DNA from 3 places in the Pseudomonas sp. MWU13-3659 genome. Region 3 is predicted to be linked to each of the others. Evidence: riboswitches for the same ligand, from Rfam matches in the RefSeq annotation. Region 3 holds a riboswitch; each other region holds the start of a gene.

Region 1 (9,611 bases), on a different contig from region 3:
CCCCGAACTCGACCCCGGCGGCGGCCTTGAGCCCTGTGCGCACGCCGTGGCGCAGTGACTGGTTCATCACGTACAGCATGGCCGGCCCGGGGGACGCGTTGATGATCAGGACTGCCAGCAGAAAGGAGAGAAAGCCGTACGTCATGGCGCACCTCGTCGTTGAGTGAATGTGTGGCGAATGCTGTGCAAGCGGTCCTTGAGCCACTGCAACGGCGACCCCGACGGCGGGCTCAGGGCGCGATAGCCCACCCAGATCCGCTCCCAGTGCCGCGCCTGCTCCTGCTCGCCGCCGCGCTGCAGGGCATCGTCCAGGTGCTGGCGAATCGCCTCGATGGCCCAGGCGGTGTGGCCACTGACCACGTTGTCGATGGTGTTGTGCAGGTCGGTGAACAGCGAGCTGAAACCGTAGTGGCGCAGGACGTCGGCGGAGCGCCGGTACTCGCCACCGACGCCCGACAGCTCCATGGCCAGGTTCAAGCCCAGGGTTTCCGGTTGGTAGCGCTGCGGGAACAGCGAGATGGCCAGCCAGAACACCGGCACCCGCAGGTCGTCGTCCTCGAAATGGCGCGCCGCGGCGAAGCCCGGCTCGACGAAGCTGCCCACGTCCTGGCCCATGCTCGCCAGCAGTTGCTGGTAGATGTTGCCGTGGTGCAGCGCGCTGTCGCCCTGCCCCAGTTCGTCGATCAGCGTGCGGTAGAGCAAGGCGCCGATCGGCGTGGTGACGCTGGCCGGGGCCACTACCTGGCGCAGCCAGGCGCCGTCGATCAGGGTCAGGGGGGCCAGGCTCAAGGCGTCGGCGACGATGTCCTCCCGGGTTTCCTCGGGCGCGCCGACCAAGGGGCGATAGCTCTGCACCTGCCGCGCATGCTGCGCCTCCAGCCATTGCGCCAGGGCTTCATGGCGGTATGGGCTGAACGGCAGGCCTTCGCGGCGCAGGCCAAGCCGGTGCCGCGCCAGCCAGGCATCGGCAAAGGCCCGGGCCGCGGGCAAGGCGTCGGGTGCCTGGTCGATCTGCAGGAACAAGGGATACAAGGCCCGCAGCGGCAGGTGCCGGTACTTTCTCAAGGCGAGCCGGTTGGCCTGGGCCAATGCCTGGTCGCACAAGGTCACAGCCTCGGGCGGGGGCGAGGTGCCCTCGGTGCTTGCCGTCGGGCGCTCGGCGGTGGTTGCCAGCGTCGAGATCCATCGCTCGACCACCGCGATGTCGTCGCCGGAGAACACCCCGAACATGCTGCCGGTGGGCTTGCCGATGATGTTCAGCAACGCGCTGCGCGCCGGCTGGCCTGGACGGACATAGCGCGAATCGGCCAGTGCCTTGACCGTGGCATGGGGGCAGAACGTCTCCGGCGCCAGCCATTGGTCGATGGGCTCGCCCGCCAGTTGCCCGCGCTGGTGGTAACCACACCCATGGCGCCCCAGCCGGTCGATGAGGGCCACCATGGCGGCGTGTTCATTGAAGCGCTGCGGATCGGCCAGCACCTGGGCCACGTGCCGCTCGTGGGTTTCGATCATCGCCAGTGCGCAACGGTAGCCCGTGCCGACCCGGGCGCTATCGGCCAACGATGCCCGTTGCAGGAAGAGATCGAGCGCGGACACGGCCATGCCATGGTAGGCCGTTGCCTGGGGCTGCCCGAACAGCGCGGTGTCGCCCTCGCGCAGGGCATTGAGCTGGTCGACGTAGTCGCACAGGGCCAGGTTGACGCCCAGCGTCTCGGCATGGAATGCCTGTGGGAAACAGGCCAGGGCCAGCAGGAAGACCGGCAGTTCGAATGCCGCGTCTTCGATGGCGGGATCGTCGCAGAAGCGATGGCTGAACACCTCGGCCACGGCCATGCCCACACGTTGCGCCGCCTGGTCGAACAGTCGGCTCTGGCTACGCTGCGGATAACCGCCACCGACCATCAGCGCATGGATCTTGAGCAACTGGCCGCTGTCCGCTCGCCAGGCATGGGCGATCGAGGTCACACCGTCGAGCCAGCCCCCCATCACCTTGAACAAGGGGGCGTGCTGGCAATAGAAGTGACGTTTGCGCGCGTTATCGGGGATCAGCGCGGGATAGTGGGCCCGCAGGCCCTCGTGGAGCGCTCGCGATGGCTGGTCGATGGCGGCCGCTTGCAGCGTGCCCGTGTCGCGATGCGCCTCGAGGCGCTGCGTCACCTGCGTCCAGACCAGCTCCAGCAAGCCATGCCGCTCTTCCTGGTTGACCAGTCTGAAGAACCATTGCCGGGCGTTCAGTCGCACCTGCCCGAGCGCTGTCGGCGTGATCGCCAGAAAGCTGGGTGCGGTGAACGCAGGCACTTCCTGCGCCAGGTTGGCCATTGCGCCAGCCCCTCCTCTTCATGATGGCCTGAGGACAGACCTCACCCAGGCCAGGCCGGGCCGCGCGAGGCTATCGCGTAGGCTGGCGGCCGAAGACCTGTGTGAAGAGTGCATCGTCCTTGATGCGAAGCATCTTCCTGATACGAGGGAATATGCTTATAACGTTTTGCGAGGGGAATTCTGGGCAGTGGTCATGAAAATGTAAAACGGGCTGCATTGGCGAAAAGCATGAGCCTCGCTAATGCTGCAGTGCTGCCAGGTCAGGCCTTGATGTAGCCCATCACCGCGTCACCGATCATCTGCTTGTGGCGCAGCTTGATCTGCTCGTCGGCCAGGTCGATCTGGAAGATGTCGCCGAAGGTGTGGCGGTTGGACACCCGGTAGAAGCAGAACGAACTCATCAGCATGTGCAGGTCGATCACCTCGATGCCCGGGCGGAACACGCCCTCCTCCACGCCGCGCTGCAGGGTGCGGCCGAGGGATTCGAGTACCAGGCTGCTCATCTCGCGGATCACCGGCGACTGCTTGACGTACTCGCCGTAGTGGATGTTCTCGGTGCAGACGATACGCACGAAATCGACGTTGTGGTCGTGGTGGTCGAAGGTGAACTCCACCAGGCGGCGGATCGCCTGTTCGGCGGGCAGCGACTCGAGGTCCAGGCGCTGTTCGGTCTTGCGGATGTCGCCGTAGAGCTTGACCAGGCACTCGACGTAGAGCTGCTCCTTGCTGCCGAAGTAGTAGTAGATCATGCGCTTGGAGGTGGCGGTGCGCTCGGCGATGGCGTCGACCCGGGCACCGGCCAGGCCCTGCTGGACGAACTCGGTGATGGCGGCCTGGAGGATGTTCTCGCGGGTCTTCTCCGGGTTGTTCTTGCGCGTCTTGCGCGCCCCTTCGACTTCAGGCTTGGCTACCGAATCACGCATACCGACTCACAGGCTCGTTAGAGGAATCCGGGGGATTATCCGTGAGCCGGGCGGTGCAGGGAAGCGCGGTGTTGGTGGGGTGGTCAGGATCGATGGCCGTGCATGCCCTTTCGCGGGCAAACCCGCTTTACAGGTATTGAATTCGGCGCTGTACCTGTAGGAGCGGCCTTGTGCCGCGAAAGGGCCGCAGAGCGGCCCCGGCGATCTCTGCTCGACACTGAATCCTGGGGCCGCTACGCAGCCCTTTCGCGGCACAAGGCCGCTCCTACAGGGATCGTGCTTGAGGTGGGAGCGGGTTTACCCGCGAAAGGGCCACAGCAGGCAAATATTCATGTTCCCTACAACACCGGTTTGCGCCCCACCCCGCTGCGCCGCTTGGCCATCGCCGCCAGGCGCACCGCGACATTGGCCGCGCCATACCCGGCATAGCCGCCCTTGCGCTGGATGATCTCGAAGAAGAAACGCTCCTCGAACGGCTCGGTGTACACGTGGAACAACTCACCGCCCTGGGCGTCGCGGTCGTACAGCACGTTGTAGTACGCCAGCTCGCTGAGGAACTCGTCGTCGAACTCGAACCGCGCCGCCAGGTCGTCGTAGTAGTTCAGCGGGATTTCCAGCAGCGGCACCCCGGCCTCCTTGGCCCGCACCACTTCGCGGAAGATGTCGTCGCAGTCGAAGGCGATATGGTGCACCCCCGAACCCCGGTAACTGGACAGCGCATGGGCGATGGCGGTGTTGCGGTTCTCGGAGATGTTCAGCGGCACCCGCAACGTGCCACACGGGCTGCGCAGCGCGCGGCTCTTGACCAGGCCGTAGGGGTCGGGGAGCACCACCTCGTCATCGGCGGTGAAATCGAACAGGCTCTTGTAGAACAGCACCCAGCTGTCCAGCGCCTCGGCCGGCAGGGCCAGGGCCATGTGATCGATCCGTTGCAGCCCCCCCGTGCCCTGCGCGCCGGGCGCCAGGTGGAAATCGCTGTCGTAGATGGTCTGGCCGTGGGCTTCCTGCTCCACCAGGTACAGCAGGCTGCCATCCGGCGCGCGCACCGCCGGGATCTGCCGTTCGTTAGGGCCGACCAGGCCACGGAACGGCTGGCCCCGGTAGGCGGTGGCGCGCTGCAAGGCCGCCTGGCCGTCCTTCACCCGCAGGGCGGTGGCGCACAGCGACGGCCCATGGGCCTCGAAGAAGTTGTGGGCGAAGGAATAGGGTTCGGCATTGAGCACGATGTTGATATCACCCTGGCGCAGCAGGCGTACCGCCTTGCTGCGATGCTCGCCTGCCTCGGCGAAACCCAGGCGCTTGAGCCACACCCCGAGCCGCGCGCCCACCGCCTCGTCGACCGCGAACTCAAGAAACTCCACGCCGTCGTAGACGCTGGCCGCGGGCGGCGCGAACAGCACGCCGGGCTCCACCTGCCGCGCTTCGCGCTCGAGCTGGCGACGGGTCTTCTCCTCCAGGTACAGCAGCGAACGCAAGCCGTCCGCGGCATTCTGCCGGGGCGGCGCCGCGCGGAAACCGTCGTTGAAGATCTCCAGCGACAGCGGGCCGCGATAGCCGGTGGCGAGTATCGGTGCGAGGAAGCCGGCCAGGTTCAGCTCGCCCTGCCCCGGGAAACAGCGAAAATGCCGGCTCCACTCCAGCACATCCATGGCCAGGATCGGCGCGTCGGCCATCTGCACGAAGAAGATCTTGTCGCCAGGGATATCGCGGATGGCCCGGGGGTCGCCCTTGAGCGACAGGGTGTGGAAGCTGTCGAGGATCAACCCCAGCGCCGGGTGATCAGCCTGGCGCACCAGGTTCCAGGCCTGCTGATAAGTGCTGACATGACGGCCCCAGGCCAGGGCCTCGTAGCCGATACGCAGGCCACGATCACCGGCATGCTCGGCGAGCAGGCGCAGGTCGTCCACCAGCAGTTGTTCGTCGCCCAGGGCGTCGGGCTGCACGTTGCTGCACACCAGCACCAGGTCGGTGCCCAGCTCCTGCATCAGGTCGAACTTGCGCTCGGCGCGGTCGAGCTGTTTGTGCAGGCGGTCGCGGCGGCAGCCTTCGAAGTCACGGAAGGGCTGGAACAAGGTGATGGCGATACCGAGGTCGGCGCACATCTGACGCACCTCGCGCGGGCTGCCGGCGTAGTACAGCAGGTCGTTCTCGAAGATCTCGACGCCGTCGAAACCCGCGGCGGCGATGGCTTCGAGCTTTTCCGGCAGGGTGCCGCTGAGGGACACGGTGGCAATCGAACGCTGCATGCTGGTGTTCCTTGTTGTAGGAGGCTTTGGGCTGCGCCCCCCTGTAGGAGCGGCTTCAGCCGCGATCATCCGCGAAGCGGATGCCAGGCACCGCGGCGCCTGCATCGCGGCTGAAGCCGCTCCTACAGAGGCGATAGGGTCCGTGCCGATAACGCATCAATCGGCCTGGCAAGCTCGATTATTCGCAGGTAAAGTCACCCCGGCAACGAACTTTGTACGGAATAGTTAGTTTTCGTTCGATTACCGAACAAAACCCGTTCCGGCGAATTGATTCACCCACCCCCGTGAACAACCATGAACACCAGTCGCAGGCCCCCGCCGGCCTTTCTCGCTGCCACGCCGGTCGTTCGGCGGGTCCTGCGCCGCACCGCCCAACGTCACCACATAATAAGTTCAATAAAACGGGTACCGACCTATGCTCACGTTCCTCGCCCTGCGATCCGCACCGCCATGTTCGTCTTCTCCTTATCGCCCCCCGGTTCACGCGCCCCGTGCGCGCTGACCTTTCGGCCACCGACAAGCACAACGGAGACAACATGGCCCGCTCAAGCTCCCAAGCCAAGAAAGCCACCGCCAGCGGATGGATCGGCTCTGCCCTCGAGTACTACGACTTCTTCATCTACGCCCAGGCCGCGGCACTGATCTTCCCGCAGATCTTCTTCCCCTCCACCGACCCGAAGATGGCCATCATCGCCTCGCTGGCCACCTACGGCGTCGGCTACCTGGCCCGCCCGGTGGGCGCCTTCGTGCTCGGCCACTGGGGCGACACCCGCGGGCGCAAGAACGTGCTGCTGCTGTGCATGTTCCTGATGGGCCTGTCGACCATGGCCGTGGGCCTGCTGCCCACCTACCACGACATCGGCCTGCTCGCCCCGGCGCTGCTGGTGCTGCTGCGCCTGGTCCAGGGCTTCGCCGTGGCCGGCGAGATCTCCGGGGCCAGCTCGATGATCATGGAGCACGCGCCGTTCGGCCGCCGTGGCTACTACGCCAGCTACACGCTGCAAGGCGTGCAGGCCGGCCAGGTGATGGCGGCGGCGGTGTTCCTGCCGCTGGCCTACTTCATGCCGAGCGAGGCCTTCAACGAATGGGGCTGGCGCATCCCGTTCCTGATGAGTGCGCTGGTGCTGGTGGCCGGCTTCATCATCCGCAAGGAGGTCCACGAAACCCCGGCCTTCGTCCAGGAAGAGCAGCAGGACAAGGTCGCCAAGTCGCCGATCAGCGAAGCCTTCCGCCACAGCTGGAAGCACATGGTACTGGTGATGTTCATGGCATTGATGAACGTGATCCCGGTGGTCGCCACCATCTTCGGCGCGGCCTACGCGGTGCAACCGGCCTACGGCGTCGGCTTCGACAAGAGCGTGTACCTGTGGATCCCGGTGGTGGGCAATATCGTCGCGGTGCTGGTGATCCCCTTCGTCGGCAACCTCTCCGACCGGATCGGCCGCCGCCCGACCATGATCGCCGGCTGCCTGGGCTCGGGCCTGCTGGCGTTCGTCTACCTGTATGCGATCAGCATTCAGAACGTGCCGCTGGCCTTCGCCGCCTCGATCGTCATGTGGGGCATGGTCTACCAGGGCTACAACGCGGTGTTCCCAAGCTTCTACCCCGAGCTGTTCCAGACCCGCTACCGGGTCTCGGCCATGGCCATCGCACAGAACGTCGGCACCATGCTCACCGCCATGCTGCCGGCGCTGTTCGCCACCGTGGCGCCTCCGGGTTCGGACAATATCCCGCTGGTGGTCGGCGGGCTGGCGTTCTTCATCACCTGCGTGTGCGCGTTCGCGGCGTACCTGGCGCCGGAAACCCACCGGCTGGCCATGGAAGACCTGGGCAACCCGCAGGCAACGCCCATGGCGCAGGAAGCCTATGAAGCCAATCGCAAGGGCAGCCTGAAAGCGTTCGGGCATTGAACGCCCCGGGCCAGGCCTGTCGCACACGGACAGGTCTGCCCCTCCAGATGATTGACTCCCCCCTCGTTCGATGGTCAGATGCGCGCCAGTTTCAGGTGTCCTGCGCCGCCGCGCGCAGGGTGAAACGGGAAGCCGGTGAGTCGTTTTCACGACAAGTCCGGCGCTGCCCCCGCAACGGTAAGCGAGCGAACCCTTCGACAGACCACTGTGCACACGCATGGGAAGGTGAAGGCTTCACGACCCTCGCAAGCCCGGAGACCGGCCTGAAGCCTTACTTGGCAACCCGCGGTGGGCGGGCGCAGGCCGGTCATCGCGTGCGCGCCTGCGTATGCGGTTCGCCTTTGCGTGTTTTCCACCGGGATCCATTCATTCCTGCAGCAGTGGAACGACATGTCCCGATTCAACAAGCTACACACCCTGGCAGCCTGCCTGGCTGTCTCGCTCCCGGCCCTGGCCGACGACCACGAGGGTGCCCCGCTCACCCTGCCCTCCACGGCGGTCACCGAGACCCGCGAACCCTCGGCCATCGACCTGGCCACCCCGACCCAGGCCGGTTCACGGCTGAACCTCAGCGCCCTGGAAACCCCGGCCAGCACCAGCAGCATCACCGCCGAGCAGATTCTGCAACGCAACAACCTCACCGTGCAGGACGCCGTGACCCGCTCCCCGGGCATCACCTTCATCGGCACTCCCGGCGATGGCGGCACCGGCCTGTCGGCCCGCGGTTTCAGCGGCCAGGGTTCGGTGATGACACTGTTCGACGGCGCGCGGCTGTACACCGGCGCCGGCACCCTGACCTTCCCGGTCGACCCATGGATGGTCGAGCGCATCGACGTGCTGCGCGGCCCGGCCTCGGTGTTGTACGGCGAAGGCGCCACCGGCGCGGTGGTCAACGTGATCCCGAAAAAACCCTTCGCCGGCGAAATCCACAACCACCTGCGCCTGGGCTACGGTTCCTGGGACCGCCAGCAACTGGGCCTGGATAGCGGCGGCGGCCTGAGCGAGCGCCTGAGCTACCGGGTCACGCTCAACAAGCAGGAAGGCAACGGCTGGGTCGACCGCACCGACTCGCGCAACCTGTCGCTCAGCGCCGCCCTGCGCTTCGATGCCAGCGACGACCTGAGTTTCACCCTCGCCCACGAGCGCGGCGACGCCGAGCCCGCCAACTACTACGGCACGCCGCTGATCGACGGCCACTACCGCGACAGCCTGCGCAAGAAGAACTACAACGTGCGCAACGATGTGCAGCGCTACCACGACGAATGGACGCGCCTGACCACCGACTGGACCCTCAGCGACACGGTCTCGGCCAGTAACCAGCTGTACTACATCAAGAGCCGCCGCCACTGGCGCAACGCCGAGGACTACACCTGGAGCGCCGATGACGGCCTGCTGCAACGGGGCAGCTACCTGGAGATCAAGCACAACCAGGAGCAGTTCGGCGACCGCCAGAGCTTCACCTTCGACCAAAGGCTGTTCGGCCTGGCCAGCAAGACCGTGGTCGGTGTCGAGTACAACAAGATCCGCTTCAACGTCGACAGCAATTCGCCCTACAACGACGACGGCGTCGACCTGGTCGACCCGTGGCGCCCGGCACCGGGTGGGTTCCACAGCGCCTCGCCGCTGCGCCCGCAGACCCTGTCCAGCACCCACACCGTCGCCCTGTTCGCGGAAAACCGCACCCAGCTGACCGAGCGCCTGTCGCTGGTCACCGGCGTGCGCCGCGACCAGAACCACATCGACCGTGACAACCTGGTCGATGGCTCGCGCAGCGACGTCAGCCTGCGCGGCGGCAACTGGCGCGCCGGGCTGGTCTATGCGCTCAGCGACGACCTTTCGGTCTATGGGCAGTACTCCACCAGCGAGGACGGCGTCGGCAACCTGATCAGCCTCAGCCAGAAGCAGATGGACTTCGACCTCACCGAGGCGAAGCAGACCGAGCTCGGTATCAAGCAGCGCTTCTGGGAAGGCCAGGGCGAATGGACCCTGGCGGCCTATCACATCGTCAAGAAGAAGCTGCTGGTCTACGACCCGGCCAGCAAGACCCAGCAGCAGGCCGGGCAGCAGACTTCCGACGGCCTGGAAGCCTCGCTGGAACTGGCGCTGGGCAACCAGTGGCAGCTGTCGGCCAACGCCGCGCTGGTGCGGGCCAAGTACGACGAGTACCTGCAGAGCACCTCGCAAGGGGTGATGGACCGTGCCGGCAACCGCCC
Region 2 (9,611 bases), on a different contig from region 3:
CGTCCCCCCGCTCGACCCGCAATAGCGCCAGCAAGGTGTCGCTGCGCAAGCGCCCCTGGGGTGACTGGCCGAACACATGCAGGCCATCGCGGATCTGCGATTCCTTCAGGTCGCACAGGTAGGTGTCCAGACGTGGCAGCCATACCGCGGCGTCGTCCAGTTGCCCTTCAAGTTGCAACTCGCGGTCGATATGGTTGGCCTTGACCAGTTCCAGGATGTCGCGCTGCAGCTCGCGGGCACGGCGTGGGTCGAGCAACTGGGCCTCATAGTACTCATCCGCCAACTGTTCCAGATGCCGCAACGGGCCGTAGGTTTCGGCGCGGGTCAGCGGCGGCATCAGGTGGTCGATGATCACCGCCTGGGTACGCCGCTTGGCCTGGGCGCCCTCGCCCGGGTCGTTGACGATGAACGGGTAGATGTTCGGCAGCGGGCCGAGCAACGCATCCGGCCAGCATTCATTGGACAGGCCCACGCCCTTGCCCGGCAGCCACTCCAGGTTGCCGTGCTTGCCGACATGGATCACCGCGTCGGCCGCGTAGCCGTTGCGCAGCCAGAAGTGGAATGCCAGATAGCCATGGGGCGGCACCAGGTCCGGGTCGTGGTACACCGCGCTGGGGTCGACCTGGTAGCCTCGGGCCGGCTGGATGCCGACGAAGGTCAGGCCATAGCGCAGCCCGGCGACCATCATGCGCCCCGAGCGGAACATCGGGTCCTGTTCGGGTGGCCCCCAGCGCTCGCGCACAGCGCGCTGGTTCGCCTCGGGCAATGCGCCGAAGGCAATCTGGTAGTCCGCCAGGCTCAGGCTCTGGGCGCAGGGGCGCTGGTCCAGGTGGTCGAGGTCGTTGGTCACCCCACCGAGCAGTTGGTGGATCAGCTCGGTGCCGCTGCCCGGCAGGCCGGCCACCGGATAGCCCTGTGCCTGCAGAGCCTGGAGAATGTTCAAGGCAGCGCCTGGGGTGTCCAGGCCGACACCGTTGCCGATACGTCCATCGCGGGTCGGATAGTTGGCCAGTACCAGGGCGATGCGCTTTTCCTGGTTGTCCAGGCGTGCCAGCTCCACCCAGCGCCGCGCCAGCTCGGCGACGAAGTCCATGCGTTCGGGGTGGGCCCGGTAGCAGACCACATCGGACTGGCTGCGCTCGCTGCGCCAGGCCAGGTCCTTGAAGCTGACCGGCCGGGTGATGATGCGCCCATCCAGTTCCGGCAAGGCGATATGCATGGCCAGGTCGCGGGCGCCCAAGCCCTGCTCGCTCTGTTCCCAGGCAGGCTGGTTGTCCTGGGCGCAGATCGCCTGCAACACCGGCACGTCGCGGCGCAGCGGGCGCAGGTTGGGTTGTTCGGGGCTGGACAAGGCGAAACCGGTGGTATTGATCACCACTTCGGCCTCGACCTCGTCGAGCCAGCTTTCAACCTGATCGAGGCAAGCACGCTCCTTGAGGCTGGCCACGGCGATCGGCAATGGGTTCAGGCCGCAGGCTTGCAGGCGCTGGCAGAACACATCGATGAAAGCCGTATTGGCGGCTTGCAGGTGCGAACGATAGAACAGCAATGGTGCCACCGGGAACGCCGGGTTCCACTCAGCGTACCAGTCCTCCAGCACCGCGCTGACCTTGCCTGGGTGGTACACCGCAGTGCGCGGCAACGGTTGCGGCTCATGCCACGGGTAGTCACGCCCGAGCCATAGGCTGGCCAGGCAGTTGAACAGGTTGACGGCGTTGGCCTTGCCGCCCTGGCGCAGGTAGTGCCAGAGCCGCTCGGCTTGCTCGCCGCGCACCGTGCCCAGGTCGGTCAGTTCCGGATCGGGACGGTCATCGCCGGGCACCAGGATCAGTTGCACGCCTCGGTTGGCCAGTTCCACCAGTTGCTCGACACCATAGCGCCAATAGCCGACGCCACCGTGCAGCGAGACCAGAATCACCTTGGCGTGACGCAGCACCTCGTCGACATAGAGGTCGACCGAGGCATGGTTCTGCACCTGCATGGGGTTGGCCAGGCGCAGGCTGGGGAAGTCCTCCGGCAACTGCTCGGCGGTTTCGGCGAGCAGTGCCAGGTGCGAATCACCGCTGCAGAGGATCACCAGCTCGGCGGGGGTCTGGCCGAGGTCGGCGATGCTGTCGTCCGGCACGAAGCCGCCGGGCTGGGTCCGCAGCAGGTGCATGGGTCAGGCGCCCAGGGCCTGGCGCAGGCGCGCCTCCAGTTGCGCGGCGTCGAGGTCCTGGCCGATCAGCACCAGGCGGGTGATGCGCGGCTCCTCGCTGCGCCAGGCGCGGTCGAAGTGCTTGTCGAAGCGGGTGCCCACGCCCTGGATCAGCAGGCGCATCGGCTTGCCGGGGATGGCGGCGAAGCCCTTGGCGCGCAGGATGCCGAACTCGGTGACCAGTTGCGTGAGGGCGTCGAGCAGCAGGCTCTCGTCGGCTTCGGGCAGGTCGATGGAGATGGAGTCGAAGGCGTCGTGGTCATGGTCGTCGTGGTCATCGCCATCGTGATGCGAGTCGTGGTGGGTGCGGCGGCCATCGATATGCGCCTCGGACTCGGCCCCCACGCCCAACAGCACCTCCAGCGGCAGGCGACCGCTGCTGGCCTCGATCACCTTGACCGCTGGCGGCAGTTCCTCGGCCACCTCTTTACGGACCTTGGCCAGGCCCTCGGCGTCGATCAGGTCGGCCTTGTTCAGCACCACCAGGTCGGCGCTGGCCAGCTGGTCGGCGAACAGTTCGTGCAGGGGTGACTCGTGGTCGAGGTTGGGGTCGAGCTTACGCTGGGCATCGACTTGGTCCGGATACGCGGCGAAGGTGCCTGCGGCCACGGCCGGGCTGTCGACCACGGTGATCACCGCGTCGACGGTGCAGGCATTGCGGATTTCCGGCCACTGGAAGGCCTGGACCAACGGTTTGGGCAACGCCAGGCCGCTGGTCTCGATAAGGATGTGGTCCAGGTCGCCACGGCGGGCCACCAGCTCGCGCATCACCGGGAAGAACTCTTCCTGGACGGTGCAGCACAGGCAACCGTTGGCCAGCTCATAGACGCGGCCATTGGCCTCTTCCTCGCTGCAACCGATGCTGCACTGCTTGAGAATTTCGCCATCGATGCCCAGTTCGCCGAACTCGTTGACGATCACCGCGATGCGGCGGCCCTGGGCGTTGTCGAGCATATGGCGGAGCAAGGTGGTCTTGCCCGAGCCGAGGAAGCCGGTAACGATGGTGACGGGGAGCTTGGCCAGTGTTTTCATGTCGCGGTGCCCTTGGCGGCTGTGGCGCGGGCATGCAGGACGATAGCCACGGGCCCTGTCGGCCTGGCTGGTTCGCCACCGGATCACCCCGCCCGGTTGAAAGTCGAAAACGTCGCGAGGCAGGTCTCCTGGCTCGCACTGTGCCGGCAGGATTGCCAGCGGGATGGCGCCTTCCCGCGCGTGCGCAGTGGCTGTGCCGATCCGTTCCAGTGCCTACAGTTGCGGGGGCAGCCGCGGCATCGACCGCGTTCCCGTCTTAGCTCCGGCCAACGCCGGAGAACCTCGAAGCGGCAAGGCTACGCAGAGCCTGGCTTGCGGTCAACCGCCGCCGCCATTGACGCAATGGTTCGCCCCATGATTTGCTAGCGCATTGCGTTCAGGTGCCCCCTTGGGGTGAAACGGGAAACCGGTGCGTCACGCCTCTCTCTACTAGAGGCCGGACAATGCCGGTGCTGCCCCCGCAACGGTAAGCGAGTGAAGCGTCTTGACCACTGTGCCCGTCGACTCGGCATGGGAAGGTGACGCCAACAACGGAGCCCTGCTCCACCTCGCCAGCCCGGAGACCGGCCTGACACCACATGAACACCCCGCGGTGGGCGGGCGCTGTCGCATACCTGGGCGAGCTTCGTCCGGGGTCGCCGCGCTTGCCCGTTGCCCCAATGCCCGACAAAAGCAACAGCAGAGGAACGCGTCATGCCCATCACCAGCACGAAACACAGCATCGCCACCCCCGTCAGCCTCAGCCAGCGCATGATCGTCGCCGTCGGCGCCAGCCTGCTCGGCCTGTGCCTGGTCTACTTCGCCGGTTTCTCGCACATCGAAGCGGTGCACAACGCCGCGCACGACACCCGCCACAGCGCCGCCTTCCCCTGCCACTGAGTACGCCCGCATGATCACGCGCATCGCCCGTACCGCGGGCTTCAGCGGGCTGCTGGCTGCCCTGCTGCTGACCCTCCTGCAAAGCGTTTGGGTGGCCCCCTTGATTCTTCAGGCGGAAACCTACGAGAACGCCGCCCCCGCCGCCGAACACCACGAGCATGGCGAGGCCGCCACGCCCCACGAACATGAGCACAACGCCGAAGCCTGGGCACCGGAGGACGGCTGGCAGCGTGTGCTGTCTACCACAGGCGGCAACCTGGTGGTCGCGATAGGCTTCGCCCTGGTCTTGGCCGCACTGTACAGCCTGCGCGAGCCTGGCCGCGTCAGCACCGGCGCGCTCTGGGGCCTGGCCGGCTTCGCCGTGTTCTGCCTGGCGCCGACCCTGGGCCTGCCGCCCGAACTGCCCGGTACCGCAGCCGCCGACCTGGGCCAACGGCAGACCTGGTGGGTCGGCACCGCCGCCGCCACTGCCGCAGGCCTGGCGCTGCTGGTATTCGCCCGTCACTGGCTGTTCAAGGTGATCGGCGTCGCCCTGCTGGTCATCCCCCATGTCATCGGCGCGCCGCAACCGCCCGTGCATGAGAGCCTGGCGCCGGAAGCCCTTGAGGCGCAGTTCAAGATCGCCTCCTGGCTCACCAATGCCGCCTTCTGGCTGGCGCTGGGGCTACTCAGCGCCTGGCTCTACCGTCGCTCCAGCCACGCTTGATGTCCCTGCATCCCGCTCAGCCGGCGTTGTACGCCGGCTTTGGCTGCCGTCGCGGCTGCCCGGTCGAAACGTTGTCGGTGCTGCTGCGCCAGACCTTGAGCCAGAATGCCCTGCCGCTTTCCTGCCTGCGCGGCATCGCCAGCATCACGCCCAAGGCGCGCGAGCCCGGCCTGCTGGCCTTGGCAGAACGCCTGGGGTTGCCGTTCATCTGTTTCGATGCCCCGCACCTGCTCGGTTTCGAAGCGCAACTCACCCAGCGCTCCGCCGCCGCCTACGCCCAGACCGGCTGCTGGGGCGTCGCCGAAAGCGCGGCACTGGCCCTGGCCGGCCAGGCGTTCACGCCGCCACGCCTGCATATCCCGAGACAGACCCTGGCCGGCGCTACCCTGGCCCTGGCCATCGGCGGATAATCCGCCCTTTCACCTGCAAGGAATCCCCATGACGGTCTACTTCATCGGCGCCGGCCCCGGCGACCCGGAACTGATCACGGTGAAAGGCCAGCGCCTGATTCGCCAGTGCCCGGTGATCATCTATGCCGGCTCCCTGGTGCCCCCTGCGGTGCTCGAAGGGCACACCGCCCAGACCGTGATCAACAGCGCCGAGCTGCACCTGGAGCAGATTGTCGAGGCCATGCGCCAGGCCCACGCCGACGGGCACGATGTGGCCCGGGTACACAGTGGCGATCCCAGCCTGTACGGCGCCATCGGCGAACAGATTCGCCACCTGCGCGAACTGGGCATCGATTACCAGATCATTCCCGGCGTGACCGCGACGGCTGCCAGCGCCGCCCTGCTCGGTTGCGAACTGACCCTGCCCAACGTGGCGCAAACCGTGATTCTCACCCGCTACGGCGACAGCTCGCCGATGCCTCCCGGGGAGCAGTTGGCCGACCTGGCCCGGCACGGCAGCACCTTGGCCATCCATCTGGGGGTCAAGCACCTCGCCCGTATCGTCACCGAGCTGCTGCCCCACTACGGTGCCGACTGCCCTGTCGCGGTAGTGCACCGCGCCACCTGGCCAGACCAGGACTGGGCCAGGGGCACCCTGGCGGACATCGTCGAGCGAGTGGCGGCCAAAGGCTTCCGGCGCACCGCGCTGATCCTCGTCGGCCATGTACTGGGGGATGCCCCCTTCGCCGATTCGGCCCTTTACCGCGCCGGGCACGCCCACCTCTACCGACCTGGCCCGTGAGCCGATTGCCCTCTCGCCTCGCGCCGTAGCACACTGGGGCTTTCCACGCATACCGGAATCCCCATCATGCTCGAACTGCGCCCCAACTGCGAATGCTGCAACAGTGACCTGCCGGCCGAGAGCCCGGACGCCCTGATCTGCTCCTTCGAATGCACGTTCTGCCGCGCGTGCAATGAGCAGCACTTCCACAACCAGTGCCCGAACTGCGGCGGCCAGCTCGTCTCGCGACCAACCCGCACCGGCAAGGCGCTGGGCAACAACCCAGCCTCCACCCTACGGGTGGTCAAAAAGCACGCAGCTTGCGCGTAACCCCCTTCCCAGACAGCCTCAACGAAGGTGTGCCCCAGCCTTCGTTGTAGGACTTTTCAACAAAACAGCTGCGCATATTCAACACACCTATACTCGCCTATTACCAAGGAACCTGAATCCCCGTAAGGTGCGCGCTGCCTACAGCTGACCCGCGAACCGACATTCGACCAGAAACAGGAAGCGGGTCCATCTCAACAGGAGTTACCCATGACATCCGTGCTGTTGGTCGATGACCATCATATTGTCCGGCTGGCCGTGCGCATGCTGCTCCAAGGCGAGCGGTTCACCGTGGTCGGGGAGACTGGAAAAGGCAAGGACGCTGCGCGCCTTGCCGCTGACACCAAGGCAGAGGTGGTGATTCTCGACATTGGCCTGCCCGACCTTGATGGCATGGAAGTGATCAAGCGCCTCAAACTGCTCGAGCCCGCGCCGCGGATCATGGTCCTCACCGGCCAACCCGCCGACCTGTACGTACGCCGCTGCATGGATGCCGGCATCAGCGCCTTCGTCAACAAGGACGAGGACCTCGACGCCCTGGTCTTCGCCCTCAAGGCACTGGTGAAAGGCTACTCGACCTTTCCACAGATGGCAGTAAACGCCAACACCCTGGACAGCGAGAACGAGCGCCTGGGCAGCCTGTCCAACCGCGAGATGGAAGTGCTGCGCCGCCTCTGCGCCGGGCAAAGCAACAAGCTGATCGGCGAGCAGATGAACCTCAGCGCCAAGACCATCAGCACCTACCGTGGCCGGATCCTGGAGAAACTCAAGGCCGAGTCATTGGTGGAAATGGTCGACCTGGCCAAACGCAACAACGTGGTCTGACCAATGATCAGGCGCACCCTGCTGTGCCTGTTGCTGGCCGCGCTGTTACCGCTCCCAGCCTCGGCACAGCCCTCTGGTGAAAGCCGCCACCTGCTGGCGCGTGCGCTGAGCGCCGCGCCGCCACTGACCCTCGACGCGCCTGACCGTCAGTGGCTCGATACGCGCAAGGCCCTGGTGCTCGGCAGTTCACGCCCCGACTACCCCCCCTTCGACATCAACACCAGCCAGGCCGACTACGAAGGCCTCAGCGCCGACTACGCCGGCCTGATCGCCGAACAACTGGGCACTCCCATCGAGATCCGCCGCTACGCCAATCGCGCGCAGGCCATCGCCGCATTGCGGCGCGGCGAGATCGACTTGCTGGGCACCTCCAATGCCTTCGAGGCCAACGATGCCGAGCTCGCCCTCAGCCAGCCCTATGCCGACGACCTGGCGGTGATCGTGTCGCGCCAACGCTCCCCCCTCGGCGAGGACCATACCCTGGCCGGGCGCAAGCTGGCCATGGTCGACCATTACCTGCCACTGCAGGCCGTGCAGCAACTGTACCCCCAGGCCCAGGTCACGCTCTATCGCTCCACCCTGGCCGGTATTGCCGCGGTGGCGCTGGGCCAGGCCGACGCCTACCTGGGCGACGCGATCAGCAGCGACTACATGATCGGCAAAGGCTTCCAGGGCATGGTCAAGGTCGATCACTTCGTCAAAGTGCCAGTCAGCACCTTCGCCTTTGCCCTGGCGCGCGACAACACACGCTTGCTGCACCTGGTGGATACAGCCCTGAACCGTGTCGCCGACAGTGAGCGCCTGAACATCTTGCGACGCTGGACCAGCGGCAGCACCAGCCTGTTGCTCGACCGCCGGCTGGACGCGCTCACCGCCGAGGAGCGCGGCTGGATCGCCACCCACCCGACCATTCGGGTGATGATCAACACGACCCTGGCCCCCTTGAGCTTCACCGACAGCCAGCAGCAGCCTCGCGGCATTGCCCTCGACCTGCTGGAACGGATCAGCCTGCGCACCGGCCTGAACTTCCAGTTCGTCGAGTCCGAGTCCTTCGAGGATATGGTCGACGCCACCACCCAGGGCAAGGTCGACATGATCGGCGCCATCGGTTACGGCAACCACCGCGCCGAACGCCTTCGCTACACCCGCCCCTACATGATCAGCCCACGCGTCCTGGTGATGCGCCAGGACGCCGCGCCGCTGCCTGCGACGCAACCTTTGCGCGGCCAGCGCGTTGCCCTGTTGCGAGGCTCTCCGCTGACCGAGCAACTGCTGCATGACGCGCCCGGCGTGCGTGTGTTCGAAGCGGAGAACCCACTGCAACTGATGGAGGCCGTGGCCAACGGCGATGCCGATGTGGCGCTGAGCTCGCAAATCAACGCGGTCTATTTCATCAACCAGGTGTTCAAGGGCCGCCTGCGGGTCGCCGGGCTTCAAGGCGATGAACCAGCACTTGCCGCCTTTGCCGTGAATCCCGCGCTGCCCCAACTGCAGGGCATCCTCGACAAAGCCCTGCTGAGCATCCCCCCCGACGAGCAGGAACAACTGGTCACCCGCTGGCGCACCAATGCCGTGGTCAGTGACAGCCCCTGGCGCAACTACCGCACACTGGCCCTCCAGGTGCTGGTGCTGGCAGGCGTGCTGCTGGCGGGCGTGGTGTTCTGGAACACCTACCTGCGCAAGCTGATCCGCCAGCGAACCGACGCCGAACGCGCCTTGCAGCAGCAGCTTGCGCTCAGCCGTGGTCTGCTCGAACAGTTGCGCCAGGCGAAGAACGATGCAGAGCTGGCCAGCCAGGCGAAAAGTACTTTCCTGGCAGTGATGAGCCACGAGATCCGCACCCCGATGAACGCAGTGATCGGCCTGCTTGAATTGGCCCTGGAAGACAGCCGTCGAGGCCGCAGCGATACCCAGGCGCTGGAAACCGCCCACGGGTCGGCAATCGGCCTGCTCGACCTGATCGGCGATGTGCTCGATATCTCACGCATCGAATCCGGGCACATGACCTTGCAAGCGGTGGCCACCGACTTGACCGGCCTGGTCAAGGCCACCGTGCGGGTATTCGAGGGCAACGCACGGATCAAAGGTATTCAGCTGCGCGCGACCCTGCCTGACAGGCCCTGCTGGGTGACCGTCGACCCCTTGCGCTTCAAACAGGTGCTGTCGAACCTGTTGAGCAATGCGATCAAGTTCACCGACCAGGGTCAGATCGATGTCACCCTGACAACGAGCGCCTCCAGCAAGCATGGCCTGCAGGTGGCGTTGCAGGTGAAGGATACCGGCAAGGGTATCAGCGCCAGCGACCAGGCTCGGTTGTTCAGCGCCTTCTCCCAGGTGGGGGACCAACAGACCCGACAGGGTGCTGGGCTGGGGCTGGTGATCAGCCGCAACCTGTGTGCATTGATGGGCGGCGAGCTTACCCTGCAGAGCATCGAGGGCCTGGGCACCCAGGTCGATGTCCACCTCAGCCTGGCA
Region 3 (9,611 bases):
ACGATCACCGCCGTGGGTACGGCTCTACGGGTGGCGTGCCAGGCGAGACCGCCGACGATGGCCAGCATCAGCCACCAGGGTGTTGCGCGCAGCAAACCTTCGAGGTTGACGATGGCCCACAGCAGGGTGTCGGAAATGTGCCGGAACACGTCACCGTAGTTGGTGACCAGCGCGTCGACCCAACCATTGACCCAGTCGGCAATGGAAAACGTGAAGTCTTTGGGAAACATGGATTTCTCTCGAGCAATGCATGAAGCGGACTGCTATGTGGCCTGTCCGGCAGGCGCCGGCCCCGCCCACACCCTCAGAGTGCCGCATCTACCTTTTTGGCTGCGTCTTCGCTGACCCAGCTGTGCCAAACCTCGGGGTGCTCCTTGAGGAACAACCTGGCCAGTTCCGCCGACTCGATACGATCCCTGCTCATGCGCGCCAGGTTCTGGTTCAGCAGATCGATCGGCAGATTGACCTTTTCCAGCACAGCCACCAGCTCCGGCGCCTGCTCGTGGAACGTCTTCGACACACCCACCTTGATGGTCACGGATTTATCCACGCCTGGCTTCTCGTCCAGCTTGACCAGCTCGGCCTGGCCCATCAGCGGGGTTGGCGACCAGTAGTAGAAGAGGATCGGCTCGCCACGCTTGTAGCTCGACAGCACGGCGGCATCCAGTGCCGGGCCGGTGCCCGGGCGGAAGTTGGTGTAGGTGTTTTCCAGGCCATAACGCTTGAGCATTTCGCTGTTGTCCAGCTCGCAGGTCCAGCCGGCCGGGCAGTTGTAGAAACGCCCCTTGTCCGGTTCTTCCGGATCCTTGAACACCTGGGCGTATTGCCCCAGGTCGGCGATGCTCTTGAGGTTCGGTGCCTTGGCTTCGAGTTTGCGCTTGGCATCGCCTTCGATCACATAACGCGGCACATACCAGCCTTCCACCGCGCCAGCCACCGGTGAGCCGACGCCGACGACCTTGCCGGCGGCCTCAGCCTTGTTCCAGACCTCGCTGCGCCCTACCCACTCCTCGGCGAAAACCTGGATATCGTTGCTGCTCAGGGCGTTTTCCATGGAGATGGAGTTGCCCGGCAGGCTGTCGGTGTCACAGCCATAGCCATTTTTCAGCACGAACTGCATCACCTCGGTGAGCAGCATCCCGCTTTCCCAGTTCAACCCGGCAAATTTCACCGGTTTGCCGGACTCGCACCAACCGGCCGCCTGGCTGGCGCCAGCGGACGCCAAGAGCCCTAGAGAAAGTGTCGTGGTCAGCAGAGCCTTTGTAATTGTCATTGTGAAGCTCCCAAACAAGATGATCACTGCGCAGGAGAAATATTTCACAACCTTAAAAAAGGATAAAATAATAAGTCCTGATGCATCACCACGGAAAAAGCTATGAAGTTCACACTGCGACAGCTTCGCTACGCGCTCGCAGCGGCCAAGCACGGAAACCTGACCACTGCCGCCATGGAGCTTCATGTTTCACAACCTTCCATCTCGGCGGCCATCACCGAACTGGAGGAGGTGCTGGGCCAATCGATCTTCATACGCCAACGTGGCCTCGGGATATCGCTGACCCCATTCGGTCGTACCGTCATGGTCCAGGCCCGTCGCGTGCTGGCAGAGGCTCAGACCTTTGCCGAGATCCATGCCAATGCCGGCGAGTGTGTCGGCGAACTGGTGGTCGGCTGCTTTGAAGACCTGGCGCCCTATTGCCTGCCGCAAATCGTGCGCCGGATGCAGGAGGCCTGCCCAAGGGTCACGGTCGATATGCGCGATGGCAGCTTCGATTATGTTGGCAAGCGGCTCAGTGAGGGCGCGATAGAACTGGCCATCACCTACGACCTGGGTTTACCGCCGAACACGCATTGCACCCAGCTGTGCCAGCTGACCGCCCAGGTGCTGCTGTCGGCCGATCACCCGTTGGCCAAAGAGTCGCGTGTCAGCCTCAAGGCGCTCTCCGAATACACCCTGGTAGTCACCGACCAGGTCCACAGTTGGCAGCATGTGTTGGATCTGTTCAGCTTTTACGACCTTTCCCCTGCCGTTGTGCACCGTGTGCGCACCTTTGAGCTGCAACGCAGCCTCGTCGCCAATGGCTTTGGCGTGGCGCTGATCTATACCCGGCCATTTGGTGACCGTAGTTACGATGGTCAAGCGCTGGTATGTCGGCCGACGCAGGAGAAACTGCCAACCCACAGCATCGTGCTGGCGCATGATCAGCGCTACCCGCTGACGCCTTCGGCCGAGGCGTTCAAGGAGCTGGCGGTGGCATGGTTCGCGGAGCGACCGTCGTTTGCGTCCGAATGAACAACGGGTGGGGAATGTCACATGACGATTGCTGGCGGGTAGATGAGATGCCCGGCGAGCTCGATCTAGCGGCCATGCCAGTGTTTACTCAGTGCTGAGCGGCGCAATGAAATCGCAGATGCCCCTCTGAAAATGGGCATCCGTTGGGCCTGGCGGGGAGTGCTATGTGGCTGGCAAGCAGCACCAGATCGACAGTGGGTCACGCTAGGTAAGTGCGTTCGACTGCCACCTGAGGAGTGTCTGCTTTCGACCCATGGCAGCCATGCAGACAGCACGGCAATTAACAGGAAGCGGACATGGGTTCAAACTCTTGACCTTTGTCGACAGGCAAGCTTACGTGCCCTGTGGCGTCGAGACTGAGCCAGCGTCCGATCCTCGGCGCTCTGAATCAATAGCGTGGTCAGTTCGGGATCCATAGGGAACCCATCTTCCAACCATTTGAGCGCTAACCCCGACCAATAGTCGGAATGTGACGTCAGCGCTGTAACGACCAGCGGCTGCAAAGCTATGCCGGCAGGAAGTGTGCATTTTTCTCCAAGGTCTTTTATCGCACGGGGCAACTCTTGTGCGCCTTCTTCTAACGGCTTTTCCAGCAGCGGCAGTAACCATACATAGGTGAAATTCTCGCTCATCTACTTCCTCCGAATACTCACTAGTGTGCTTGGAATGGTAGTGACCGTATTGACCGGCTTCTGCGTGCTTTCAGCCGCTGCCGGCTACGCGCCACAGCTACTCAACAATGCACGTACTCGTTGAGCCATCTCATCGGCATTATCAGGTACAGATACTGAAATGCCCAGATAGTGCTCAAGGTGAAGGGTAAGCGTCTGTTCGCCCACTATGAGATCCCAATAGCGCTGGTCAAGTCCGTCCAATTTTTCATTCCAGTAACCGCTTAATCCGTGCTCAAGCTTCTGAGCCACGTTCTCGAACAGTTTCCAGTCGGCGAGTTCTGATATTTCTATGGTCGTCATGCGCCACCTCACCAAGCGAATGCAGATTTTCGTGTTTCTCGCGAGCGGCAGCAATGGGTCGTAAGCGGCCATAGCACCACCTGGATTAAAGCCGAACATCCCTTCCCTACCCAACCGACTCTCGCACCAAAGTGAGACTGAATGACCTACGCACGACCACTTGCATGTTTGGCGTAACCCTCAACCCCTACCGATTGAGCTCTCGCCCGTGAACCAGCAGTTTGGTCGCAACCTCGCCGCCCGACAGATGTACCTCGACGAGGTGCTGCACCTCTTCATTGTCGCGCACCCGATACCAGCAAGCGTCGGGGTACACCGTCAGCACCGGCCCCAGGTTGCAGGGGAACTGGCAAGCCGTGCGCGTCAGCAGCACACCACCCGGCACCTCGATCAGTTGCCGCTGCAGCAACTCGCGGCGCAGTTGCTTCCACAGTGGCAAGGCGCCTCGACGGACGCAACGCGGGCCAGTGCAAAGGAACACCTGGCGTGCATGGTCCGGGATCTTCGACCAGTCGGCGTCGGCTGCCACGGCATTGACCTGATCGCAGGCCAGATGCCGTGAGTGATCCTCGATGCTCGCACAGGCCATTCGCGCATCCAGGCCACGGCGTCCCAACGCCTGCGCCGTGACCCAGACTTGCGGCTGGTGCCCATGCTCACGTGCGATGCGCCCCAGTTCATCGCGCAGCCAGTCCAGGTAGGCGCCGTCGGAGATGGGTTCCAGGTCCACCACCAGCACGCGTTCCAGCCCGTCGGCGAAGGTCTTGCGCAAGACCGCCCACAGGCCCTCAAACCCGTCCAGGGTGTCGACGACATCGTCCCGAGCGGATTCGCCCCGCAGCTGGCGGATCTCCGCGCCAAAAGCTTCGGCCGCTGAACCGCCCGCAAGGCCCGGCCCGACAAACAAGACGCGCTGGTAAGTCATCACATGCTCTTCTCGAAGTGAATTTCGCAGAAGCACACACAGGCAGGCATCGAGCATGGGCCCAGACCGACCCATGCCTGCCCTCCGCAGGATTGTCGCCAAAAGATTCCAGGCCGGTCTCCGGGCTCGCGAGGCTGGATGCCCTCGCCTTCCCATGGCCGGCTGGCCACAGTGGTCTGATTGAGGGCATCACTCGCATACCGTTGCGGGGGCAGCACCGGACTGGCGCGAAGCGCGTACCGGTTTCCCGTTTCACCCCAGGCGCGGCGGCTTGGGACACCTGAAACTGGGCGGCATGTGAACATTCGGTGCAGTGCGCGTCAAGGTGGTGAACCAGGCCCGGCACTCCCACAGAGGCCAATGCTGCACCAGGAACCGTAGGAGCCAGCCTTGCTGGCGATGCCCGGCACAGCCGGGCCAATCACCAGGCGAAGGCATCGATTCCCCTAGGTTGCGCACCTATTTGAAACGTCGTGGCTGGGTTGCCATTTCAGACTTTCTTCAAGATCCCCATATGCGCATCGTCCATCAACGCCTTGGCCATATCGCTGAGGTAGTGCGACGCCCAGACCAGCACCGGTTCGTTGTCCATCACACCGATGAATGAGGCGCGGCGGGCGCTATCGAGTAGCACCGAGGCTTGTTCCATGGCGTGATTGGCGCAGTTGCCGGGCTCTACGCGGAACAGGCGCGTGCCTTTGGTGGCGCCTTCCATGAACGTGCACGCGCCGACGGTCCAGCCGAGTTGGCCGTGGTCTGCTGGGAGATCGTTGTCCATTCGAGGTTCCTCTGAAGCTTTGAAGGGGTGACCGAGCTACCTGTAGGAGCGGCTTCAGCCGCGATCACCAGCAACGCTGGTGCCAGGTACCGCGGTGCCTGCATCGCGGCTGAAGCCGCTCCTACAGGGGCCTGCGCAGGGCTGTCAGTGCAGCGTGTATGACGGCGGCCGGGTGCTCATCTGTAGCTGAGCCAACGCCGACTCCAGCAACGTGCGGGTGGCATCGAGTTCGTGCATCACCGTCAGCATCACCAGCGTGGCAGGTGATTTGGGCAGGTGAGTCAGCGATTGATGCGTCACCGCCAGCGCGCACATGACGTACTCGGTGGCGTGGACCAAGGTGTCTTCGAGGAAATGAGGGGATTCGATGGAAGGTGGTGGATCCGGGACGATCTTCAACATGACTTCATACTCGACGTTCATGAATGATCAACCGGGCACCCGATCACCTGCCGGGAGATGGGTGGCGGCTACGTGCGGGTCTGCAAGTCCGGGGAACATCGAGCACTAACCCGGCCGGCCCGAAGGCCAACCGCACGCAGCCACCATTGAGCACAACCACTGACAAGCGCCAGCGACTCAGAAAGTGAGCACAGATCGATGTTCAGACGGGCTTGCAGGCCCGGTCGTTGATTTGGCAACGACCCGGCGAGACTAGCCGTCACTTCGATAGCGCAAAAGTGCTCAAAGCATGCTTGGGAAACGCCCTACGTGAAATGGGGAAAGTCTGATTAGCCCATGTGGGACTTCATCCCCAGCTAGTCATTTCCTCAAAATCACGCCACTCATGTATTCATGCAGGTCGCGAAAATCCTTGACGCTCCAGGCATGCGGCGGGATCTTCACCCCGTTCTCCTGCAGCGTTTTCGGAATCAGGTTTCCATTTGGGCGAAGGATGACCGAAGACACGATAACGCCTGGATAGTCGTTCAAGCGCTTCTTGAACGCAGCGCTGGTAAGGTCCGGCGTTGGCGGGTTGCTCTTTTTGGCCAACGGCCCCGTCCCCTTGATATCCGCGCCATGGCACACGGCACACCGCTGCACGAAGAGGTTTTTTCCGTTGGCGTTTTCCGCCAAGGACAGCGGCGCTTGCAGCAGTGACAAGAACCCCAGCATCGCAATACGTGAAACATTCATTCCCAAGCAGCTCCCACGGCTCAAAATCCATTTGATACCAGCATCACACGCCACCACCCGACCGCGCCATCCATAAGTGCGCAGCTGTCATCCCCTTCGACATGTTGCTACCCTGCCCCGACGCATCGGACAGAATCGAGCACATGCTGGAAGCACTACGACGGATCGACCTCAACCTCCTGCTGACCCTCCACGCGCTGTTGCTGGAACGGCACGTGACACGTGCATCGGTGCGCCTGCATAAAAGCCAGCCCGCCGTCAGCCATGCCCTGGCTCAACTTCGCCTGCACTTCGACGACCCCTTGCTGATACGCCGTGACGGCCAGTTGGTGCTGACCGCCCGCGCTCAAAGCCTGCTGGGGCCGCTCGAGCAGTCCCTGAGGCATCTCAATGATCTGCTGGGGGCATCCAACTTCGACCCGGGCCAATCCCAGGCGCGCTTCCGGTTGTCACTTTCCGACTACGCTGCGCGCCGTGTGCTGCCCAGGCTGGTTCGTCATGTTCGCCGCGTCGCGCCCGGGGTGGACCTGGCGGTCAGCCAGGCCAACCGGGAGACCATGATGGCCCAGCTGGCGGATGGCGAGCTCGACGTGGCACTGGGCATTTTCCCGGAATACCCCCAAGGCGTCCTGGTGCAGGAGCTGTTCCCCGAACACTTCGTCAGCCTCGCCGATGAAAGCGCCCTGCCGGCGTGCGGCTGCCTGTCGCTCGAGGAGTGGCTGGAGCGTCCGCACGTCATGCTCGCCCTGCGCCCTGATGCCAATGATGAGATCGAACGCGTGCTGGCGCACATGGGGGTACGGCGCAGGATCGCCGTGGCACTGCCGCACTGGAGTGCCGCCATCGAACTCATCGCCGGTACCGACCTCATCCTCACGGTGGCAAGTTGGGCGGTGCAGGGCCTCGACCGTTACCCTACGCTGCGCACCTTCGATGCCCCGCTGGACCTGCCGGTGCTGTCGTACCAACAGGCCTGGCACTCGCGCAAGGATGCAGACCCGGCGAACCGCTGGATCAGGGATGCGATCCTGGCGTGCAGCCAAGGCACCTGATGATCGGATCACGCACTGAACTGAACCCCGGCTATTTCGTGAAGAGTTTGGCCAGCTGTTTGATGGCCTGGCTGAAATGCGTATGGTCTCTCAGCCGGTCTGGCGAATCGGTGGAGAACCAATTGGCGTCGTTGAATGGCCTGAGCACATCGACATAGTTCAGGAGCGCGTCCAGTTCCATTGGGTAGTTGCTGAGCAACCGATCCTGGTCGAACGCGTGTTGCATGATTGCATCCCGGTCATGGGGCAAGTTGAGCTCGGTCATGACCCGGCAGGCGAGATCGGCATATCCCGCACCACTGGGATGCATGCCATCGATGCTCAGGTAGCCGCCGGCCTTGAGGCGTTTCCCCTGCGGGGCGGCGAAGTCCAGCTCGCCATCCAGATAGCGATTATCGATAGATTGGCTGGCATTCACCCTGACACGCGCCGTCTCGTTCAACCGATTTTTATAGTCGATTGCATCAAATGCCTGGTAGGTGTCCACAAACACCAGGCGGTGTGCCGTTTGCGTGGCGTTCGCGGCCTCGATAAACAGGTCTCGTATTCTTGAGTTGACCTCACGGACTTGTGCGTCGGCCTGGACAACGACACTGCGGTCAATCTTCAACGATGTCGGTAGCAAACGGACACGGTAGGCCTCGGGGTAGCCATCTTCACGCAGGTCGGATACAGGCTGCAACGCGGCAACCGCGCTGACCTTGGGCAGCAGCACGATCACCACGCGCTCGACCGACGCTGGAAGCCTGGCAATCCGTTCAGCCACCTCCTGCCACTGCTGGAAATAGTTTCTGCCGTTGTGCTCCCCCTGGGTGATCGGTTGGTTTTTCCCCAGGAAGCCAAACTTGAAAAGCCCGTGGTTGTGCCCGGAGTGCACCACCAACATTTCCGGTTGCCGCCGCTCGACCCAATCCAGCGGGGAAAAGTCATCGAAATCGGCGACCTTCTGTGGGTTCAAGACATACTGCCCGTTGATCGCGATATGCAGGTCGGAGAAATGGTCGAGCTGTGCCGCGAGATCTGTTCTCAGGTGCGCCTGTACTTGCCTGAAGAACGTGTTCCACGAACCGCTGTACATATGGTGAACCTCGCTCCCGGCAATGGCGAGGTTGTCGAAGGATTGATGCAGGGAGTTGGGGGTGGCCGCCACCCAGAGATTCAGGTTGTCCAGGATGCGATCCGGCAAACCGACCAGGGAAAGCGCGGAGGGCGCGACGAGGATCGGGTTCAGTCGCCTGATTTCCTGTTCGAGATCGAACAAGACCTCCCACGGATGATCAGGGGGGACAAAGTCCCAGCCTTGCGCGGCAGCAAGGCGAGCCGGCCAGGACTGGGCACAGAGCGAGGCTCTGACGGTCAGGCTTCTGCAGCCCTGGGGCAGTGAGTCCCCCACCACCATCAGCTTTGGGTTGAGTCTGGCGATGTTCATGACACTTTGTCCTCACAGTGGCTAAAGCAGGTAATGCTTCATAAGGGACACTGCGCGGACTTCCCTTTGTTCAATCCGTTATTTCGGTCAAGGCGGTTGTCATCGGCAGTCGAACGGAGGCAACCCTCCCAGCCGGCGTTGCAAGGTCAGTGTAGCCGCGCACCTCAATCGAGAAGTTGGCGACAGACATGAAACCGAAGAAAGGCATTCGCTGGAACCGGAGGTGCCGGGTACCGCAGTGCCCATTTCGCGGCTAAAGCCGCTCCTACAGGGGGGTAACCCCGGATAATCCTGACGGTTTGGTTTCCGCCGGCCCCTTCAGCTCCACCTGGTTGCCGTCTGGATCGAAGCAGTAGAGCGACAAGCCCACACCCTCGGCCCCGTATCGGCTAGCGGCCTTTTCCACCGCGATGCCGTGCCCTTGCAGGTGGGCAATGATTGCCTGCTCGTTGAACGGTTCCACACGCAGGCAGAAGTGATCAACGTTGCGCCGCTCCTTCCCGGGCGCCCCGCCGCCCTTGGCACCCAACGGGCCCTCGATATCCACCAGGTCGATCATCGAACCGCCAGCCGCCAGGTGGATCATGGCGAGCTCCTCGTTGTGCTTGCTGATCGAGCAACCCAGTACCTGGGTATAGAAATCCACGCTGCGCTGCATGTCCTGCACGCGCAGCACGATGTGGTCGATTTGCTGGATAGTGAAAACCGTCACCTTGTCACCTCCTGAGCTTCGGTGATGTATTCCGATGGGGATGACCAGCTTGGTCCATCCAAGCTTCGAATGAAAATCGACAATCCGTACATGGAACATTCGCCAGTCGAATGGCATTGCATCCCGGGCTGGCCACTGCTTCATGAATCGCCCTAATACCCTGTCTGCAAAGCTAATTTCAATCTCGCCTGGTGAACACCCTAGACTGCCCGCTCACTCCCACAGGATCCCCGCGATGAACGGCGAAACCTCGCTTGTAAAACTGCTCCAGTCCATGAAGCCCGAACTCAACGACGGCGAATATGTGTTCGTCA

The links. Region 3 has a riboswitch for cobalamin ahead of NGM28_RS22755 ((2Fe-2S) ferredoxin domain-containing protein). Riboswitches for the same ligand answer to the same signal wherever they lie in the genome.
Region 1: another riboswitch for cobalamin. It lies ahead of NGM28_RS02585 (TonB-dependent receptor); the one in region 3 lies ahead of NGM28_RS22755 ((2Fe-2S) ferredoxin domain-containing protein).
Region 2: another riboswitch for cobalamin. It lies ahead of cobW (cobalamin biosynthesis protein CobW); the one in region 3 lies ahead of NGM28_RS22755 ((2Fe-2S) ferredoxin domain-containing protein).

Annotation. Positions count from the first base shown of each region.
Region 1 is NZ_JAMSHW010000002.1:30,090-39,700, reverse strand. It holds gene NGM28_RS02610 (LysE family translocator) at 1-145, opposite strand, end outside; gene NGM28_RS02605 (iron-containing redox enzyme family protein) at 142-2,319, opposite strand; gene NGM28_RS02600 (TetR/AcrR family transcriptional regulator) at 2,580-3,242, opposite strand; gene quiC (3-dehydroshikimate dehydratase QuiC) at 3,581-5,488, opposite strand; gene NGM28_RS02590 (MFS transporter) at 6,025-7,398, shown strand; cobalamin riboswitch at 7,475-7,679, shown strand; gene NGM28_RS02585 (TonB-dependent receptor) at 7,789-9,611, shown strand, end outside.
Region 2 is NZ_JAMSHW010000003.1:99,443-109,053, forward strand. It holds gene cobN (cobaltochelatase subunit CobN) at 1-2,158, opposite strand, end outside; gene cobW (cobalamin biosynthesis protein CobW) at 2,162-3,229, opposite strand; cobalamin riboswitch at 3,331-3,529, opposite strand; cobalamin riboswitch at 3,591-3,815, shown strand; gene NGM28_RS05510 (CbtB domain-containing protein) at 3,923-4,108, shown strand; gene NGM28_RS05515 (CbtA family protein) at 4,119-4,814, shown strand; gene NGM28_RS05520 (cobalamin biosynthesis protein) at 4,814-5,224, shown strand; gene cobM (precorrin-4 C(11)-methyltransferase) at 5,253-6,005, shown strand; gene NGM28_RS05530 (DUF1272 domain-containing protein) at 6,072-6,314, shown strand; gene NGM28_RS05535 (response regulator transcription factor) at 6,522-7,136, shown strand; gene NGM28_RS05540 (transporter substrate-binding domain-containing protein) at 7,143-9,611, shown strand, end outside.
Region 3 is NZ_JAMSHW010000025.1:16,209-25,819, forward strand. It holds gene NGM28_RS22730 (ABC transporter permease) at 1-230, opposite strand, end outside; gene NGM28_RS22735 (ABC transporter substrate-binding protein) at 305-1,273, opposite strand; gene NGM28_RS22740 (LysR family transcriptional regulator) at 1,376-2,290, shown strand; gene NGM28_RS22745 (hypothetical protein) at 2,593-2,922, opposite strand; gene NGM28_RS22750 (DUF3630 family protein) at 3,007-3,336, opposite strand; gene NGM28_RS22755 ((2Fe-2S) ferredoxin domain-containing protein) at 3,452-4,189, opposite strand; cobalamin riboswitch at 4,284-4,488, opposite strand; gene NGM28_RS22760 (DUF3077 domain-containing protein) at 4,680-4,967, opposite strand; gene NGM28_RS22765 (hypothetical protein) at 5,112-5,369, opposite strand; gene NGM28_RS22770 (c-type cytochrome) at 5,730-6,104, opposite strand; gene NGM28_RS22775 (LysR family transcriptional regulator) at 6,251-7,156, shown strand; gene NGM28_RS22780 (SGNH/GDSL hydrolase family protein) at 7,188-8,585, opposite strand; gene NGM28_RS22785 (VOC family protein) at 8,851-9,297, opposite strand; gene NGM28_RS22790 (ACT domain-containing protein) at 9,533-9,611, shown strand, end outside.